One region of the Streptomyces rubradiris genome, then DNA from elsewhere that is predicted to be linked to it. Evidence: riboswitches for the same ligand, from Rfam matches in the RefSeq annotation. Region 1 holds a riboswitch; each other region holds the start of a gene.

Region 1 (4,688 bases):
GGCACTCGGAGTGCAGCCGCACCAGCGGGACGGGGCCCGGGTCGCCCAGGACGATGGCGAGGTGCTCCCGGCCGTCGGCGAGGCCGTGGAAGGTGACGAGTTCCGCGTCGGCGCCGTAGCCGTCGGCGAACCGCAGCGGTACCCGGACGCGGGCGCGCGGGGTGGCGGTGGGGATGTCGGGCATGCGGGTCCCTCCGGAGCATGTGCTTCAGACTTGAAGCAGTGGCACGCGGGGACCCTACCCCATGCTTAAAAGTTGAAGCAATGGATCTGAGGCCGGGAGCAGGTCAGGAGCAGGACGAACGGCGCCGCCAGGGGAGGTCGTCCGTACCCGCCCCGGCCCCCTCGCCCTGCAATCCGCGCGCGATCCCCGTGCAGATCTCCTCCAGCTGCCCCACCTGCTCCTCGGTGAGCCGGTCGAACAGCATCGAGCGGACGGTCTCGACGTGCCCGGGCGCCGTACGCTCCAGTACGGCCATCCCCTCGTCCGTCAGCACTGCGAGGGAGGCCCGCTTGTCGGCGGCACAGTTCTCCCGGCGCACCAGGCCGTCCCGCTCCAGCCGGTTCACCACGTACGTCAGCCGGCTGCGGGTGATCTTCAGCGCCTCGGCGAGGTCGGTCATGCGCAGCCGCCGGCCGGGGGCGTCGGAGAGACCGGCCAGCACCGAGTAGAACAGGTGTGACATGCCGCCCGCCTGCTGGAGCTGCCGGTCGACCGCGTCCTCCAGGAGGCGGGAGGCGGCGATGTAGGCGCGCCAGGCGCGCTGCTCCTCGGGCGTGAGCCAGCGGGTCGTCATGACGCCAGTGTAGGTTTGTTTAAAACTTGAACCAAGCCGCTCGCGGCCCCGCCCCGCCCGTCCGCCTCCACAGGAAAGAGCGCCGATGCCCCTGCCGTACGTGCTGCTGTCCGCCGCCGTCTCCCTCGACGGCTACCTGGACGACACCGGCCCCGAGCGGCTCCTGCTGTCCGGCCCGGCCGACTTCGACCGGGTCGACGGGGTACGGGCCTCGGCCGACGCCATCCTGGTCGGCGCCGGCACGATCCGCTCCGACAACCCCCGCCTGCTGGTCGGCTCGGCCGAGCGGCGCGCGGCCCGGCGCGCGGCGGGCCGGCCGGAGTACCCGCTGAAGGTCGCCGTCACCGGTTCCGGCGACCTCGACCCGGCGGCGCGCTTCTGGCACACCGGCGGCGACAAACTCGTCTGCACCACCGACCAGGGCGCCGTACGGGCCGCGCGCCTGCTCGGGAACACCGCCGACGTCGTCCCGTTCGGCCCCGTGCTGGACTGGCGGGCCCTGCTGGAGCACCTGCACGACGTGCGCGGTGTGCGGCGGCTGATGGTCGAGGGCGGCGGCACGGTCCACACCCAGCTGCTCCGGCAGGGCCTGGCCGACGAACTCCAGCTGGCCCTCGCCCCGCTGTTCGTGGGTGATCCGGCGGCACCGCGGCTGTTCGGGCCGGGCCCCTACCAGGGCGGACGCCTGCGCCTGCTGGAGACCCGGCGGATCGAGGACGTGGTCCTCATGCGGTACGCGCCCACGGCTCCCGGCTCCGGTCCGGACGCCACCGCCGCCGACCGCCACTGGCTGCGCACCGCCTGCGAACTGGCGGCCCTGTGCCCGCCTTCCCGGACGGCGTTCAGCGTGGGCGCGGTGGTGGTCGCCGCCGACGGCACGGAACTGGCCCGGGGCCACTCGCGCGAGGGCGGCGACCCGGTGGTGCACGCGGAGGAGGCGGCGCTGGCGAAGACCGACCCGGCCGACCCGCGGTTGTCCGGCGCCACGGTGTACTCCAGCCTGGAGCCGTGCGCCCGCCGTGCCTCCCGGCCGGCGCCCTGTGCCGAGCTGATCCTGCGGGCCGGGGTGCGCCGGGTGGTCACCGCCTGGCGGGAGCCGGACACGTTCGTCGAGGCGGCCGACGGGACGGGGGTGCTGACGGCGGCGGGGGCGCGGGTCGTCGTACTGCCGGAGCTGGAGGAGCTGGCGAAGGCGCCGAACGCCCATCTGCCGGGCTGAGACGCCCTGGGTGCGTATACACCCAGGGCCCGGAATCCTTGGGATTCCGGGCCCTGGGCCTTCAGTAGCGGGGACAGGATTTGAACCTGCGACCTCTGGGTTATGAGCCCAGCGAGCTACCGAGCTGCTCCACCCCGCGTCGTTGTGACTCCAGTGTACGCCATGCGCGGGGTGCTTCGCACACCGGTTTCCGCGGGCCTCCCGGCGGGCCCCCTGGCGGGCCTTCCCGAGGGGTGGTCGAGCGGGGGTCACGCGCGGTGACCGGGCGAGCGCACACGTATAACAACTGAGTCACCATCAAAATCGCGAGTGACTGCTGACCGCTTCTGAGTGCTGGTCAAATTGCCCGTTCTAGCGGGATAGTTACCGATAACTCCACCGGTGAAAACGTTAATGATCAAGGGGACCGGCTTGGAAAGTGACTGTCAGGTCTATTAACGTTCGATAACGCAGCGCGGTCGTCCCAGCCGTCACAAGAGGCGGCTCCGTGCGCACGCGCCGAATCCCGCGAGGGAACCGGGGAACCACCACCTTGGGGTGAATCACGCGGATACCGTCGTGTACTCACGCGAGTCCACGACCGGTATACGCGCGTAGGAGACCTTCCTGCTCCGAACCCGTCAGCTAACCCGGTAGGCGGAGGAAGGAAAGGAGTACGCCCGCGTGGCGTCCAACCGGCCTGGCCCCGAAGCCCCGTCCATACCGGCACAGCGCGAGTCCGAGCCCGAGACCTTCGGCTACGGCGCCTACCGCGCCGACGAGGGCCCGTGGGAGGAGTGGAACCCCACCGAGGAAACCGTCGCCCCGGTCCGCGGCCGGCACCGGGTCGCCAAGCAGCGCGGCGGCTTCGCGCGCAGCTCCACGGTCCTCGGCGTCGGCGTCATGGCCGCGGTCGGCGCGGGCGGCATGGCCAGCGCCAACACCGGCAAGCCGCCGGTCTCCATCTCCATGCCGGACCTGCCCTCGGTCGGCTCCCTCTTCCAGGACGGCTCCGGCGACGACCGGCCCGCCGAGGCGGCCGGCACCACCACGCTCGCCACCGTCGCCGTGGCCTCCGACGCGGGCCAGGACACCGCCGACGCGGGCGAGGTGCTGCGCAACCGGATCATGGCGCAGGCCGAGCAGCAGCAGGGTCAGGCCGACAGCAAGGCCGCCGCGGCCGCGCTCGCCGCCGCCGAGAAGCAGACCGCCGAGGCCGCCGCCCAGGCCGAGGAGGAGGCCGCCGCCAAGGCCGCCGCCGCCAAGGAGAAGGCGGAGGCCGAGGCCGAGAAGGCGGCGGCCGAGGCGAAGCGGGCGGCCGAGGAGAAGCGGCTGGCCGAGCTCGCCAAGCAGTACGCGCTGCCCACCTCCTCGTACACGATCACCTCGACGTTCGGGCAGGCCGGCTCGATGTGGTCCTCCGGCCACCACACCGGTCTGGACTTCGCCGCCCCCACCGGCACCCTGATCAAGGCCGTGCACAGCGGCACGATCACCGAGGCGGGCTGGGCCGGAGCCTACGGCTACCGCACCATCCTGACCCTGGACGACGGCACCGAGCTGTGGTTCTGCCACCAGTCGTCGATCAACGTCACGGCCGGCCAGAAGGTCAGCACCGGCGAGGTCATCGGCCGCGTCGGCGCCACCGGCAACGTAACCGGCCCGCACCTGCACCTGGAGGTCCACCCCGGCGGCGCGCCCACGGGCATCGACCCGATGGCGTGGCTGCGCGACAAGGGCCTCACCCCCTGACGGTCCCTTTCCGGAAGACCGGGAAAATCGGCGCCGGCGGCGGGATGCGATCGGCCCCCGCCGGCGTTGACATGGCGTATGACGTCACTTCGCACACTCGGCTCCTCCGACCTCAAGGTCTTCCCGCTCGCCCTGGGCGGCAACGTCTTCGGCTGGACGGCCGACGAGCAGACCTCCTTCGCCGTCCTCGACGCCTACACCGCGGCGGGCGGCAACTTCATCGACACCGCGGACGTGTACTCGGCCTGGGTCGAGGGCAACAAGGGCGGCGAGTCCGAGACCGTCCTCGGCGCCTGGCTCAAGGCCCGCGGCAACCGCTCGGACGTGGTCATCGCGACGAAGGTCAGCCAGCACCCCGAGTTCCAGGGGCTGTCCGCCGCGAACATCAAGGCCGCCGCCGACGCCTCGCTGCGCCGCCTGGGCACCGACTACATCGACCTCTACTACACCCACTTCGACCAGCCCGAGGTGCCGGTCGAGGAGATCATCGGCGCGCTGGACGAGCTGGTGAAGGCCGGCAAGGTCCGGCACATCGCCGCCTCCAACATCGGCGCCGAGCGCCTGCGCGCGTCCCTGGAGTTCTCCGACCGCGAGGGACTGGCCCGCTACGTCGCCGTCCAGCCGCACTACAACCTGGTCTCCCGCGACACCTACGAGGGCCCGCTCCAGGAACTCGTCGCCGCCGAGGGCCTGTCCGCCGTCCCGTACTACGGGCTCGCCTCGGGCTTCCTGACCGGCAAGTACCGGCCCGGCGCGACGGTGGACAGCGCCCGCGCCGACCGGGTGCGGGACTACGTGGCCTCCGAGCGCGGCCAGCAGGTCCTGGCGGCCCTGGACGAGGTCGCCGCCGCCCACGAGGCCCCGGTCGCCACGGTCGCCCTGGCCTGGCTGGCCGCCCAGCCGACGGTCACCGCCCCGATCGCCTCCGCCCGCACGCCCGA
Region 2 (4,688 bases), 2.2 Mb from region 1:
ACTGGTCTAGACAACCCTGAGCACTGAAGGGCAGCAACACATGGCTGAGCGCCGCGTCAACGTCGGCTGGGCCGAGGGCCTCCACGCCCGCCCCGCTTCTCTCTTCGTCCGAGCCGCCACGGCCACAGGCGTCCCGGTGACGATCGCCAAGGCCGGGGGCAACCCCGTCAACGCGGCCTCGATGCTGGCCGTCCTGGGCCTGGGCGCCCAGGGTGGCGAGGAGATCGTCCTCGCCTCCGACGCCGAGGGCGCCGACGCCGCCCTGGACCGTCTGGCCAAGCTGGTCTCCGAGGGCCTGGAGGAGCTGCCCGAGACCGTCTGAGCGGGACCGGGAAGCCGCGCCGTCCGTACCGGGCGGCGCGGCTTCCGCGTTTTCAGCACCGGTTCCACAATCGCTCCGGTTCCGTCGGCGGATTTCTTCCCGGGCGTTCGCCGGGTCGCCCGGACACGGCGGGCAGGGGAATTAGCGGAACCGGAAAAGGGCAGCGGAAAACACCCGCCACCGAATTACCCTTCTTTGTATACGGCGCCCGTGTTAATGCCGCAGGCCCGACATGTTTACGGCATGTTGCGAAGTCCTCACACGCTCCCCGGCGCCGGAAAAGCGAAGCCGGTGCGCGCCCGTCGCACGCTCGGCGTGCAGGGCCGTCAGCGCCCGCGCGCGTTCGCCGTCCCCGCGCGCCACCGCGTCCACGATCGCGCCGTGCTCCACCCAGGACTCCACCGGGCTCACCGGCGGCTCCACCGCGTACATCCAGGCGATCTTGTGCCGCAGCCGGGTCAGCGTCGAGGTCAGCGAGGGGCTGCCGCAGGCCTGCGCGAGCGTCTCGTGGAACCAGCCGCCGAGCGCGCGCAGATCCTCGCTGTTGCCCTTCCTGGCCCGCTCCTGACCCAGCCGGACCAGGCCGCGCAGCACCTTCAGATGGGCCTCCGTACGCCGCTGGGCGGCCCGCGCGGCGCCCAGCGGCTCCAGCAGCGTCCGCATCTCCAGCACGTCGGCGGCCTCCTGCTCGGTCGGCTCGGCCACGCACGCGCCCGCGTGCCGGCGCGTCACCACGAAACCCTCGGCCTCCAGCGTGCGCAGCGCCTCGCGGACGGGGACGCGCGAGACGCCGTAACGGCGGGCCAGGACTTCCTCGGTGAGCCGGCTGCCGCGCTCGTAGACACCCGCGACGATGTCGTCCCGGACAGCGCTGCACACCGAGTGCGCCGGAATACGCATGACCGACCTCCGCCTTAATCCCCGTGAAACGCCGACGATGGACGCGTATACCGTGACTCTATTCCAGCGGGCCGGAATTTCCGATGGCGGGCGGTAATCCATGGTTATTTTTTGGACAAGGAGTCCGGCGGACGGCGTGAAAAACGGCGAAAGCCCCGGCTCGATGAGCCGGGGCCGCCGGAAAACGCGCGTGCGTCAGATCTGGACGCCGTGCCCGCGGAGGTAGGCGACGGGGTCGATGTCCGAGCCGTACTCGGGCGTCGTGCGCGCCTCGAAGTGCAGGTGCGGGCCGGTGACGTTGCCCGTGGCGCCGGACAGTCCGATCTGCTGGCCCGGCTCGACCTGCTGGCCCACCGTGACGCCGATGGAGGACAGGTGCCCGTACTGCGTGTACATGCCGTCGGCCATCCGGATCACGACCTGGTTGCCGTAGGCGCCGCCCCAGCCGGTGGCGACGACCGTGCCGGCGCCCACCGCGTGCACCGTGGAGCCGCTGGCCGCGTGGAAGTCGATGCCGGTGTGCGAACCGGAGGACCACAGGGAGCTGGAGGCCCGGTAGGCCGTGGAGACGTAGGAGTGCGCGATGGGGGCGACGAAGGTGTTCAGCCGGCGGCGCTCGGCCTCGCGCGCGGCACGGACCCGCTCCTCCTCGGCCCGCTCGGCGGCCGCCTTCGCCGCTGCCTCCTCGGCCGCCTTGCGGTCCGCGGCCTGCTGCTGGGCGGTGGCCTGCGCGTCGATCTGCTCGGCGACGTCCTCGGTGGCGGCGAGGACCGGGGTGAGGCCGGTCTGGTCCACGGGGTTGTCGGCGGCGAGCGCCGGGGAGGCGGCGAGGGTGCCGATGACACCGGTGGTGGTCAGGGCCGCGACGCCGGCCGCCTGAGCGGTGGTGCGCTTGACCCGGCCGGGCTTGCGGTGCTTCCCGGTGGCGCACATGAACGCCATGAAGTGGCTGGTCCTTTCCTTCCCTCTCGCCTACCGGGTTAGCTGACGGGTTCGGAGCAGGAAGGTCTCCTACGGGCCCCCTCGCGGGCGCCCGATTCACCCCAGGGACGGTGGGTCCCCGGCTCCCCTGGCTCGCGCCGTACGGGGACTCGGCGATGGCTGTCCGGTGCCGCGGGTGCGGCGCACTGCCTGACGAACAGCCCGGACGAAGCTACGGCGGCCCGCTCGCGATCCTCAAACGGATCCGGGGTTTTGTAGCGCATCCCACAGGTCAGACAGGCAACCTCCGCCCCAAAACGGGCATCTGGGCAACCGAGTGGAACAGCGTGGGGCCCTGACGGCCCGTAAGCCGTCAGGGCCCCACGCGCGCGTGCGCCGGACGCGCCGGGCCGCTACTCGGCCGGCACCACGGTCACCTCACCGATGCCGAGCGCCTCGACCGGCGCCTTGATCTGGGAAGCGTCGCCGACGAGGACGGTCACCAGACGGTCCACCGGGAAGGCGTTCACGACGGCCGCGGTGGCCTCCACGGTGCCCGTGGCGGCCAGCTGCCGGTACAGCGTCGCCTGGAAGTCGTCGGGCAGGTGCTGCTCGACCTGGTCGGCCAGCGTGCTCGCGACGGCCGCCGCGGTCTCGTACTTCAGCGGCGCCACGCCGACGAGGTTCTGCACGGCGACGTCCCGCTCGGCGTCGGTCAGGCCCTCCGCCGCGACGGTGCGCAGCACCTTCCACAGGTCGTCCAGCGCCGGGCCGGTGTTCGGCGTGTCCACGGAGCCGCTGATGGCGAGCATCGCCGCGCCCGTGCCGTCCGGCGCGGACCTGAGGACCTGCCCGAAGGAGCGCACGCCGTAGGTGTAGCCCTTCTCCTCGCGCAGGACGCGGTCCAGGCGGGAGGTGAGGGTGCCGCCGAGGCAGTAGGTGCCGAGCACCTGGGCGGGCCACACGCGGTCGTGCCGGTCGGGGCCGACCCGGCCGATGAGCAGCTGCGTCTGCACGGCACCGGGACGGTCCACGATCACCACGCGCCCGGTGTCGTCGGCGGTCACCGGCGGCACCGGCCGCGGCTCGCCCGGGGCGCCGGTCCAGGCGCCCAGGGTGTCGCCGAGCAGCGCGTCCAGGTCGGTGCCGGTCAGGTCACCGACGACGACCAGGGTGGCCGTGGCGGGCCGCACATGGCGGTCGTAGAAGGCGCGTACCGCCGCCGCGTCGATCTTCTCGACGGTCTCCTCGGTGCCCTGGCGCGGCCGGGACATGCGCGAGGCCGCCGGGAACAGCTGCCTGGAGAGCTCCTTGGCGGCCCGGCGGGAGGGGTTCGCCAGCTCGTGCGGGATCTCGTCCAGGCGGTTGCGGACGAGGCGCTCGACCTCGCTCGGGGCGAAGGCGGGCGCGCGCAGCGCGTCGGCGAGCAGGCCGAGGCCCTTGGCCAGGCGGGAGACCGGGACCTCCAGGCTGAGCCGGACGCCGGGGTGGTCGGCGTGCGCGTCCAGGGTGGCGCCCGCGCGCTCCAGCTCGGCGGCGAACTCCTCGGCGGAGTGCTGGTCGGTGCCCTCGGAGAAGGCGCGCGCCATGATCGTGGCGACGCCGTCCAGGCCGGCCGGCTCCGCGTCCAGCGGCGCGTCCAGCAGCACCTCGACGGCGACGACCTGCTGGCCGGGGCGGTGGCAGCGCAGCACGGTCAGGCCGTTGCCGAGCGCGGTGCGTTCGGGGGCCGGGAACGCCCAGGGCTTGGCCTCGCCGGGCTGCGGCTGGGGGTGGAACTCCATGGTGGCGAGCTCGGTCACTTGGCCGTCTCCTCGTTCTCGGTCTCGTCGCGGCCCGCCTCTACGGTCGCTTCCTGCTCCGGGTCCTCCGGGACATCGGCGTCGGGGGCGGCCTCCGGGGACTTCGGTTCGTAGACCAGCACCGCGCGGTTGTCGGGCCGCAGACGCGCCTTGGCGACTTCCCGGACCTCCTCGGGGGTCACCTCGAGGACGCGATTCACAGCGGTCAGGGCGAGCTGCGGGTCACCGAACAGGACGGCGTACCGGCACAGTTCGTCGGCGCGGCCGGCGACCGTGCCGAGCCGGTCCAGCCACTCGCGCTCCAGCTGGGCCTGGGCGCGCTCCATCTCCTCGGGGGTGGGGCCCTCCTCCGCGAACCGGGCCAGCTCCTCGTCGATGGCGGTCTCGATCACCGGCACCTCGACGTCACCGGAAGTCTTCACGTCCAGCCAGCCCATGGAGGGCGCGCCGGCCAGGCGCAGCAGGCCGAAGCCGGCGGCGACGGCCGTGCGGTCGCGGCGCACCAGGCGGTTGTACAGGCGGGAGGACTCGCCGCCGCCGAGGATGGTCAGGGCGAGGTCGGCCGCGTCGCACGCGCGCGTGCCGTCGTGCGGGAGCCGGTAGGCGGCCATCAGGGCGCGCGCCGGGACCTCCTCCACGACGACCTCGCGCTTCTGCTCGCCGATGACGTCCGGCAGGGAGCCGTCACGGGGCGCGGGCTTGCCGTCGTGGGACGGGATGGAGCCGAAGTACTTCTCGATCCA
Region 3 (4,688 bases), 470 kb from region 1:
TGCGCAGGCTGGTCAGCAAGGCGTTCACCCCGCGCCGGGTCGCCGAGTTCGCCCCCCGGGTGCAGGAGCTGACCGACCAGCTCATCGACCGGTTCGCGAAGACCGGCTCCGCCGACCTCATCCACGAGTTCGCCTTCCCGCTGCCCATCTACGCCATCTGCGACCTGCTCGGCGTCCCGCGCGAGGACCAGGACGACTTCCGGGACTGGGCGGGCATGATGATCCGGCACGGGGGAGGACCGAGGGGAGGGGTCGCGCGGTCCGTGAAGAAGATGCGCGGCTATCTCGCCGAGCTGATCCACCGGAAGCGCGCGGCGCTGTCCGCCACGCCCGCGCCCGGCGAGGACCTGATCTCCGGCCTGATCCGCGCCTCCGACCACGGCGAGCACCTCACCGAGAACGAGGCCGCCGCGATGGCCTTCATCCTGCTGTTCGCCGGCTTCGAGACGACCGTCAACCTCATCGGCAACGGCACCTACGCCCTGCTCACCCACCCCGGCCAGCGCGCCCGGCTCCAGGACTCCCTGGCCCGTGGTGAACGGGACCTGCTGGAGACGGGCGTCGAGGAACTCCTGCGCTACGACGGCCCGGTTGAGCTGGCCACCTGGCGGTTCGCCACCGAGCCGCTGACCATCGGCGGGCAGGACATAGCGCCGGGCGACCCGGTACTCGTCGTCCTCGCCGCCGCCGACCGGGACCCGGAGCGGTTCGCCGACCCGGACGCGCTGGACCTCGGCCGCCGCGACAACCAGCACCTCGGGTACGGCCACGGCATCCACTACTGCCTGGGCGCTCCGCTCGCCCGGCTGGAGGGCCAGACCGCGTTGGCCACCCTGTTCACCCGCCTGCCCGACCTGCGGCTCGCCGCGGATCCGGCCGACCTGCGCTGGCGCGGCGGGCTCATCATGCGCGGCCTGCGCACCCTGCCGGTGGAGTTCACACCGCCCGCCTGAACACAGTCTCTCCAGACAAAGGTGACACTTTCTCAACCCTGTGATCTTCACGTGATCTGTGCGGCATGAACTTGTGACAAGTGATCGTCTGCCGATACGTTCACCCATCAGCGCGGCGAGCGGCTCCAACCGCCGCGCCGGTCCTGCTGTCGCTCGAAAGGCTTCTGCATGCTCTCCGGGAACGGTCGACACCGTCGCCCCCGCCAGGCTCCGGCCCTCCTTGTCGCGGCCGGAGTGACCGGCTCCGCCATCGCCATCCCGCTCCTCGGCGCGGCGAGCGCCAACGCGGCCGACGGCACCACGTGGGACAAGGTGGCCGAGTGCGAGAGCGGCGGCTCCTGGAGCGCGGACAACGGCACCGGGTACTACGGCGGCCTGCTGATCTCGCAGGAGGACTGGGACAAGTACGGCGGCGGCCAGTACGCGGCCAGCCCCGACCAGGCCAGCCGCCAGCAGCAGATCGCCGTCGCCGAGAAGATCCTGGCCGACCGGGGTACGACCCCCTGGGCCACCTGTGCCCTGCTGTCCGGCCTGACGCGGAACTCGGGGTCCATGGAGGTCGACACGGGCGTCGACGACTCCGGCGGCACCGGCGGTTCGGCGGATGCGTCCGGATCGGCAGGCGGCTCCGGTACGTCCAAGGCTCCCGGAACCTCCGACCCGTCCGGCCGGCCGGACGCGTCGCCCTCCACCGGCTCCACCGGCTCCACCGCCGACCCGGGGTCCGGCCCCTCCTCGGACCCGACCGGCACGCCGTCCACCAAGCAGGACAAGGGCGACAAGGCCGGCAAGGGTGGCGAGGGTACGGGCAAGGCCGCCGGCGAAGAAGCGGACAAGGCGGCCGACAAGGGGGCGGGCGAGACCCCCGGTTCCACCGGCACCGACACCACCAAGTCCGACAAGTCCCCCACGCCCGACACCGGAAACACCCAGTACCCCGGCGGCGCCCCGACGGCCACCCCGGACGCCGGGACCGTGAGCAACCCGCAGCAGGCGGCCGGGTCTTGGAGTCTGGTCGACACCGGAACCGTCGGCACCGGCGGACGCCACCGGGGCCCCAGTGCGGACGAAACCCTGACAAACGGTCAGAACGGTACTGCGTCCGGCCGTCACGCCTCCCGTGAAACGGACACCTACACCGTCCGCCAGGGCGACTCGCTGTCCTCCATCGCCGACTCCCTTGACGTCGACGGCGGGTGGCACGCGCTGTACGCCGGCAACAAAAAGGCCATCGGTGCCGACCCGAACCACATCACCGCCGGTCAGACCCTGAACGTCCAGGGCGAATCGGACGCGAAGTAGCGGGACTTGGTGCCCCACTTACTGCCCTGATGTCCGGTTTGGCGAAAGTGTGGGATGAGTCTCAGAAGCCCTGATCGTCTTTGAAATTCCGGCGATCACCTGTCTACGGTCGAGGCCGCTCGTCACCGCGAGCCCCGGCTTCCGCCACGCCGAATCCTGCCGGCGGTCGCCCGGGAACAGTCGTCGCGTCAAGCGCCGTAGGCAGGAGCGGGGGACCCAAGGTAAGCGCCGGGCCCAGCAGTTGAGGCTGGGACCGGCTGGGGGTGAAGCCGCGTCACGCGAAAGCGTCGGACGCGGCCGGGCAACTCAACCGGCCCGAACCCGACAGCTCACCTCGCAGGCGTCGGTGAGGGGAATCGATCCATGCTGTTTTCCGGCAAGGGCAAGCACCGTCGTCCGTCCAAGGCCGTCCGCGCCGTCACGCTCGCCGGTGTCACCGGTGCCGCCGTCGCCGCCCCGCTGATGGCGGCCGGCAACGCCTCCGCCGCCACCGCCTCCCAGTGGGACGCGGTCGCCCAGTGCGAGTCCGGCGGCAACTGGTCCATCAACACCGGCAACGGCTACTACGGCGGTCTGCAGTTCTCCGCCTCCACCTGGGCCGCGTACGGCGGCACGCAGTACGCCGCCACCGCCGACCAGGCCAGCAAGTCGCAGCAGATAGCCGTCGCCGAGAAGGTCCTCGCCTCCCAGGGCAAGGGCGCCTGGCCGGTCTGCGGCACCGGCCTGTCGAGCACCCCGTACAACGGCTCCGCCCCGGCGCCGTCCGTCCCGTCCGCCCAGGACTCGGGCACCTCCACCCGCTCCGCCGACCAGCAGGCCGCCTCCCGCTCCGCCGAGCGTCCGGCCGCCTCCACGGGCAAGAGCACCAGCACCAGCAAGAGCACCGGCTCGGGCAAGAGCACCGGCGGCGCGAGCAAGACCGTCACCACCCCGACTGGCAAGAAGGTCAAGAAGGGCGACGGCGAGTACAAGGTCGTCGAGGGCGACACGCTCAGCACCATCGCCGCGGAGCACCACGTCGCGGGCGGCTGGCAGAAGCTGTTCGAGCTGAACAAGGACATCGTCCAGGACGCCGACCTCATCTACCCGGGCCAGCAGCTCCACCTGAAGTAAGCCCCCCGGGACCCCACGGCCCGCACATCCCGGCGGGCCCCAGGCTCCCCCGGGCCCCGTACGGCCACGGCCCCCAGGGTCCGTACGGCCAAGGCCCCCAAGGCCCGTACATCCAGGCGGCCCCCCAAGGCCCCGTGCGGGCCACCCCCGTCCCCCAAGGGCTCCCCGCCCCGGCGCGTGTTCCCCCGTACGCGCCAGGGCGGGGTTTTCCGCGTCCGGCCCGGCGCCCCTGGCCCCGGAATGACCCGGCCCCCTTTGTTTCGTTCAGAAACAAAAGGTACCGTCGCTCTGTCCACGGGGCGGTCGGTCGATGGCCGAGCGGCCCGGGACGGTTAGGCTCTAGTCGCAAGGCACACCAGCCCCGCACTTCCAGCGTCACATCCAAGAAGGAGATGCTCGTGCCGTCCATCGACGTCGTCGTAGCCCGGGAAATCCTGGACTCCCGAGGCAACCCCACGGTCGAGGTCGAGGTCGGCCTCGACGACGGCAGCACGGGTCGTGCCGCCGTGCCGTCCGGCGCCTCGACCGGCGCCTTCGAGGCCATCGAGCTGCGCGACGGTGACCCGAACCGCTACCAGGGCAAGGGCGTCGAGAAGGCCGTCCTCGCCGTCATCGAGCAGATCGGCCCGGAGCTGGTCGGCTACGACGCCACCGAGCAGCGCCTGATCGACCAGGCCATGTTCGACCTGGACGCCACCGACAACAAGGGCTCCCTCGGCGCCAACGCCATCCTGGGCGTCTCGCTCGCCGTCGCCCACGCCGCCTCCGAGGCCAGCGACCTGCCGCTCTTCCGCTACCTGGGCGGCCCGAACGCGCACCTGCTGCCGGTGCCGATGATGAACATCCTGAACGGCGGCTCGCACGCCGACTCCAACGTGGACATCCAGGAGTTCATGATCGCCCCGATCGGCGCGGAGTCCTTCTCCGAGGCCCTGCGCTGGGGCACCGAGGTCTACCACACCCTGAAGAAGGTCCTGAAGAACAAGGGCCTGTCCACCGGCCTCGGCGACGAGGGCGGCTTCGCCCCGAACCTCGGCTCCAACCGTGAGGCCCTCGACCTCATCCTGGAGGCGATCAAGGAGGCCGGCTACACCCCCGGCGAGCAGATCGCCCTGGCGCTCGACGTCGCCGCGTCCGAGTTCTACAAGGACGGCTCCTACGTCTTCGAGGGCAAGAACCGCAGCGCCGCCGAGATGACCGAGTACTACGCCGAGCTGGTCGAGGCGTACCCGCTGGTCTCCATCGAGGACCCGCTCTTCGAGGACGACTGGGAGGGCTGGAAGACCATCACCGCCAAGCTCGGCGACAAGGTGCAGCTGG
Region 4 (4,688 bases), 900 kb from region 1:
TCGTAGCCGCCGGGTTCCACGCCGGGGGCCGAGTCGTCCAGGTAGGGCAGCAGCGGGTGGGTGCGCTCGGGAGGTGCCACGCGCGCGTGCTCCAGCGCCTCCAGCGGGGTGATCCACGCCGAGACGGAGGTCGCGAAGGACTTGCCGAGGAACGGGCCGAGCGGGACGTACTCCCAGGCCTGGATGTCCCGCGCGGACCAGTCGTTGAGCAGGCACAGCCCGAAGACGTGCTCGCGGAAGTCGCCGAGCGCCACCGGGCGGCCCTGCTGGGACGGCACGCCCACCACGAAGCCGACCTCGGCCTCGATGTCCAGCCGGATCGACGGGCCGAAGACGGGCGCCGGGTCGGCGGGGCCCTTGCGCTGCCCGGCGGGCCGTACGACGTCCGTGCCGGAGACGACGACCGTGCCGGCGCGGCCGTGGTAACCGATCGGCAGGTGCTTCCAGTTGGGGGTGAGGCTGTCCTCGGCGTCCGGGCGGAAGATCTGCCCGACGTTGCGGGCGTGGTGTTCCGAGGCGTAGAAGTCGACGTAGTCCGCCACGTCGAAGGGCAGGTGCAGGGTCACCTCGGACAAGGGGTGGAACAGCGGTTCGACGGCCGGGCGGTGCGCCGGGTCGGTGACCCAGGAGGTGACGGCGCGCCGTATCTCCGACCAAGTGGCGCGGCCGGCGGCCAGCAGCGGGTTGAGGGTGGGGGCGGCGAGCAGCGCCTGGTGGGGCGAGCCGACCGCCGCCGCCGTGGCGCCCGCGTCGAGGACGTGGTTCCCGAGCCGGACGCCGATCCTCCGCTCCGTGCTGCCGGTGGGCGAGAACACGCCATAGGGGAGGTTGTGCGGGCCGAAGGGGTCGCCCTCGGGGACGTCGAAGGGGGGCATGGGTGCTGCCTCACTCTCATCCGTGCCATGCATGGCGAAGCGTTCCATGTGGTCGGGCCACACGTTACGGCCGACACGCGTGTCATGGGCAGTGGTCTTTGTGTCCCGGGGCTTGCTCGAAAGAGTGCTCGCACGGGCCCGCGACAGTTCCGTGGGCGTCCGTCACCGGGCGTGCCGTGGGCGGCAGTTGGGGACGGGCGGTACGACGGGAGCGGGGAACGGGGGAGGAGTCGGCGGGGCCCGGGGTCCGTATTCTCTGGGCATGGCATCCACCCCGGCATATGCCCTCATCGCCACTGACCTGGACGGAACACTGCTGCGCGGCGACGACACCGTCTCCGACCGGTCGCTCGCCGCGCTCGCGCGGGTGGCGCGGGCCGGGGCCCGGCACCTGGTGGTCACCGGCCGCCCGGCGCCGCGGGTGCGGTCCCTGCTCGCGCGCCTCGGCTGCACCGGGCTGGCGGTGTGCGGGCAGGGAGCGCAGGTCTACGACGCCCGGGCCGGCCGGCTGCTGTGGTCGGTCCAACTCGACCGTGATCTCGCGGAGACCGCGCTCGGCAAGGTCGAGGCGGAGGTGGGGCAGGTGTTCGCGGCGGTCGACCAGGACGGCGAGGACGGGCGCACGCTCATCGAGCCCGGCTACCGGATGCCGCACCCGACGCTGCCCGCGGTGCGGGTCGGCCGGCGCGCCGACCTGTGGGCCGAGCCGATCAGCAAGGTGCTGCTGCGGCACGCCGAGCTGTCCGACGACGAGTTGGCGGCCGTGGCGCGCTCGGCGGTGGGCTCGCTGGCGACCGTCACCATGTCGGGGCCGGGCACCGTGGAGCTCCAGCCGAGCGGGGTGACGAAGGCGACCGGTCTGGCGCTGGCCGCCGAGTGGCTGGGGCTCGGTCCCGAACGGGCCCTCGCGTTCGGTGACATGCCCAACGACATCCCCATGTTCCGCTGGGCGGCGCGCGGTGTCGCCATGGCCGGCGCGCACCCCGAGCTGAAGGCGGTGGCCGACGAGGTCACGGTGTCGAACGAGGACGACGGCGTCGCCGTCGTCCTCGAAAGACTGTTCCCGGCCGCCTGACCGCGGGACGGGCTGGGCGGCCGGGCCGGTCAGTAGGCGCCGAAGACGTTGTCGATCGACCCGTACCGGTCCGCCGCGTAGTTGCAGGCGGCGGTGATGTTCGCGACCGGGTCGTAGATGTCGAAGGACGTCCCGTCGACGTGGTACGCGTTGAAGGTGGGGTCGATGACCTGGAGCAGGCCCTTGGACGGGATGCCCTTGGCCGCGTTGGAGTCCCAGAGGTTGATGGCCGCCGGGTTGCCGGAGGACTCGCGGATGATGTTGCGGTGGATGCCGTTGTAGGTGCCCGGGATCTTCTTCTCGGCCATGATCGCGAGCGATTCGCGGATCCAGCCGTCGAGGTTGTCCGGGTATCCGGCGGGGGTGGTGCCCACGGTCGGGGCCGCGGTGGTGGCGGCCGACGCGCCGGTCGCGCCGATGAGTGGCAGGGCGAGCACGGCGGCGCCGGTGCCGGCGGCGGTGAGGGCGCGGACGAGGCGGGTGTTCCGGGTACGGCGGTGCTGAGCGGCAGCAGGCATCGAAAGTTCCTCTCCGGCGCCTGCGAGGTGAGCTGTCGGGTTCGGGCGGGGAGGTGCCCGGCCGTGCCCGGAAGGAGGCACGGCTTCACCCCGAGCCGTTCCGGTGCGGCGGATGCCGTCCGGCGCGGCGACTTACCTGGGTCCCCCGCTCCTGCCGTACGAATGAGTTCGTGAATGGGTTGCGCGGGCGGCGGCAGGATTCGGCGTCCGCCCGACGGCCCGGAACGTATGCGAGAGCACATGTCGGGAACAAGTACCGGATTCATACAACGCGCCATTTGGCCTTGATCGTCGCCGTATGGGGTGCTTGATCCTTTGCGGTTGCCAATCCTCAACTGGCCGACGGAGCAAGGGTGACGGCGGGGGTGGAGGGCGGCGCGGGCGGGTCGGCCGAGTGACTCAATTCACGAAATAGCAAAAGACTTCAAATCAGACATGGGGGATTAGGGGGATTCACGTCTGAAGTCCGAGTCGTGGTGGAACCCGGGGAGTGGTGCGCGTCGTTGTCGTAGGGGCCGGCGGGGGAGGGGGGAGTGAGGAAGGTGTGGAGAGGTCGCGACACGGTATCCGGATTAACGTTAAGTCGATATATGTCCCTTTATTACCGTGTGATCAAAGTCATGGCGGTCATGATCCGATACCACCCAGGCTGGACCGGTGGGCGCTATCGGTGATCGAAACAGGACCGGATACGCTGACTTGAGTGATGGCAGCGACCTATCGACAAACCGTGTAATCGCCAGCAGACACCAGCAGACAGGAGACCCCTCGTGACCGTCGTCGGGCCGTTCGGGCTGAGCGTGCGGGACCAGGCTCTGGAAGCCGATGTCCAGGCCGGATTGGCGGCTGTCGAGGAAGGCTTGCTCGATGCCACCAAGAGCGAGGTCCCGTTCATCACCGAGGCCGCGCAGCACCTCGTGCGGGCCGGCGGGAAACGATTCCGGCCACTGCTCGTGATGCTCGCCGCCCAGTTCGGCGACCCGTACGCGCCGGGCGTCGTGCCGTCGGCCGTGGTCGTGGAGCTCACCCACCTGGCCACGCTGTACCACGACGACGTCATGGACGAGGCGGCCGTACGGCGCGGGGTGGACAGCGCCAACACCCGCTGGGGCAACTCCGTCGCGGTCCTCACCGGCGACTTCCTCTTCGCCCGCGCCTCCCAGATCCTCGCCGACCTCGGTCCGGAGGCGGTCCGGGTGCAGGCCCTGGCGTTCGAACGGCTGGTCACCGGGCAGATCCTGGAGACCGCGGGCCCCTCGGACGGCCGCGACCCGGTCGAGCACTACCTGGACGTGCTGGCCGGCAAGACCGGCTCCCTGGTGGCGGTGTCCTGCCGGTTCGGCGCGATGATGTCCGGCGCCGGCGAGCGGGTCGTGGACGTGCTCACCCAGTACGGCGAACGCCTCGGCGTCGCCTTCCAACTGGCGGACGACGTCCTGGACATCGCCTCCGACTCCCACGAGTCCGGCAAGACCCCGGGCACCGACCTGCGCGAGGGCATCCCGACGCTGCCGGTGCTCCGGCTGCGCGAGCGGGCCGCCCGGCTCGGGCTGGCCGAGGACATCGCGCTGTGCGAACTGCTGGACTCCGACCTCAGCGACGACGCCCGGCACGCCCGTGCGCTGGCCGCGCTGCGCGCCCATCCCGCGCTGGAGCAGGCCCGCCGGGACACGGTCCGGTACGCGGAGGAGGCGCGGGCCGCGCTGGCCCCGCTGCCGGAGTGCGACGCCAAGGCCGCGCTGATGGAGCTGTGCGACGCGGTGGTCCACCGCGCCGGCTGACCCGGCCGGGCCCACCCGGGCCGAACGCCCCACCGTCCCGGCTCGACCGGCGTACGAGTGCACGTCTGTTCGACCGTACGACCCATGACGGACTGCCGTACGGCCGACTTCCGCACGGTCCCGCCGGACCCCGGTGTCCCTCCGTGGCCGGATCCCGGCGTCCCTCGCATGGGCGCGGCCTCCTGCACGACCCCTACGGGTCGCGGGGTGACGCGGCCGCCGGGTGTCATACCGCAGGCGTAGGCGCAGTTGCCTCCGAGGGGTGACGCTTCCGCGCGGCGGATTTGGTCATATGGAAACCGCACGCATCACCACTCCTCACCGATTCGGGTGAGAATGGCGGCTCAGGGTTGACCAGCGTGAGAGCAGCCGCCGCCGACGACGGAGGTAAGGCACACATGGCACCGTACGAATCCGACGACGCAGTGGGCGCCGCGCA

What was found. Region 1 has a riboswitch for cyclic di-AMP ahead of Srubr_RS32610 (M23 family metallopeptidase). Riboswitches for the same ligand answer to the same signal wherever they lie in the genome.
Region 2: another riboswitch for cyclic di-AMP. It lies ahead of Srubr_RS22710 (M23 family metallopeptidase); the one in region 1 lies ahead of Srubr_RS32610 (M23 family metallopeptidase).
Region 3: another riboswitch for cyclic di-AMP. It lies ahead of Srubr_RS34745 (LysM peptidoglycan-binding domain-containing protein); the one in region 1 lies ahead of Srubr_RS32610 (M23 family metallopeptidase).
Region 4: another riboswitch for cyclic di-AMP. It lies ahead of Srubr_RS28455 (transglycosylase SLT domain-containing protein); the one in region 1 lies ahead of Srubr_RS32610 (M23 family metallopeptidase).

The regions. Positions count from the first base shown of each region.
Region 1 is NZ_BNEA01000015.1:4,361,226-4,365,913, forward strand. It holds gene Srubr_RS32590 (GTP cyclohydrolase II) at 1-184, opposite strand, end outside; gene Srubr_RS32595 (MarR family winged helix-turn-helix transcriptional regulator) at 288-797, opposite strand; gene Srubr_RS32600 (dihydrofolate reductase family protein) at 883-2,016, shown strand; tRNA gene Srubr_RS32605 (tRNA-Met) at 2,082-2,155, opposite strand; cyclic di-AMP (ydaO/yuaA leader) riboswitch at 2,503-2,670, shown strand; gene Srubr_RS32610 (M23 family metallopeptidase) at 2,680-3,747, shown strand; gene Srubr_RS32615 (aldo/keto reductase) at 3,826-4,688, shown strand, end outside.
Region 2 is NZ_BNEA01000015.1:2,151,501-2,156,188, forward strand. It holds gene Srubr_RS22700 (HPr family phosphocarrier protein) at 41-322, shown strand; gene Srubr_RS22705 (GntR family transcriptional regulator) at 536-1,222, opposite strand; gene Srubr_RS22710 (M23 family metallopeptidase) at 1,418-2,164, opposite strand; cyclic di-AMP (ydaO/yuaA leader) riboswitch at 2,177-2,329, opposite strand; gene Srubr_RS22715 (M16 family metallopeptidase) at 2,557-3,945, opposite strand; gene Srubr_RS22720 (M16 family metallopeptidase) at 3,942-4,688, opposite strand, start outside.
Region 3 is NZ_BNEA01000015.1:4,828,240-4,832,927, forward strand. It holds gene Srubr_RS34735 (cytochrome P450 family protein) at 1-953, shown strand, start outside; gene Srubr_RS34740 (LysM peptidoglycan-binding domain-containing protein) at 1,122-2,255, shown strand; cyclic di-AMP (ydaO/yuaA leader) riboswitch at 2,439-2,613, shown strand; gene Srubr_RS34745 (LysM peptidoglycan-binding domain-containing protein) at 2,619-3,368, shown strand; gene eno (phosphopyruvate hydratase) at 3,767-4,688, shown strand, end outside.
Region 4 is NZ_BNEA01000015.1:3,456,607-3,461,294, reverse strand. It holds gene fahA (fumarylacetoacetase) at 1-875, opposite strand, end outside; gene Srubr_RS28460 (HAD family hydrolase) at 1,138-1,950, shown strand; gene Srubr_RS28455 (transglycosylase SLT domain-containing protein) at 1,980-2,468, opposite strand; cyclic di-AMP (ydaO/yuaA leader) riboswitch at 2,471-2,647, opposite strand; gene Srubr_RS28450 (polyprenyl synthetase family protein) at 3,239-4,249, shown strand; gene Srubr_RS28445 (LolA family protein) at 4,648-4,688, shown strand, end outside.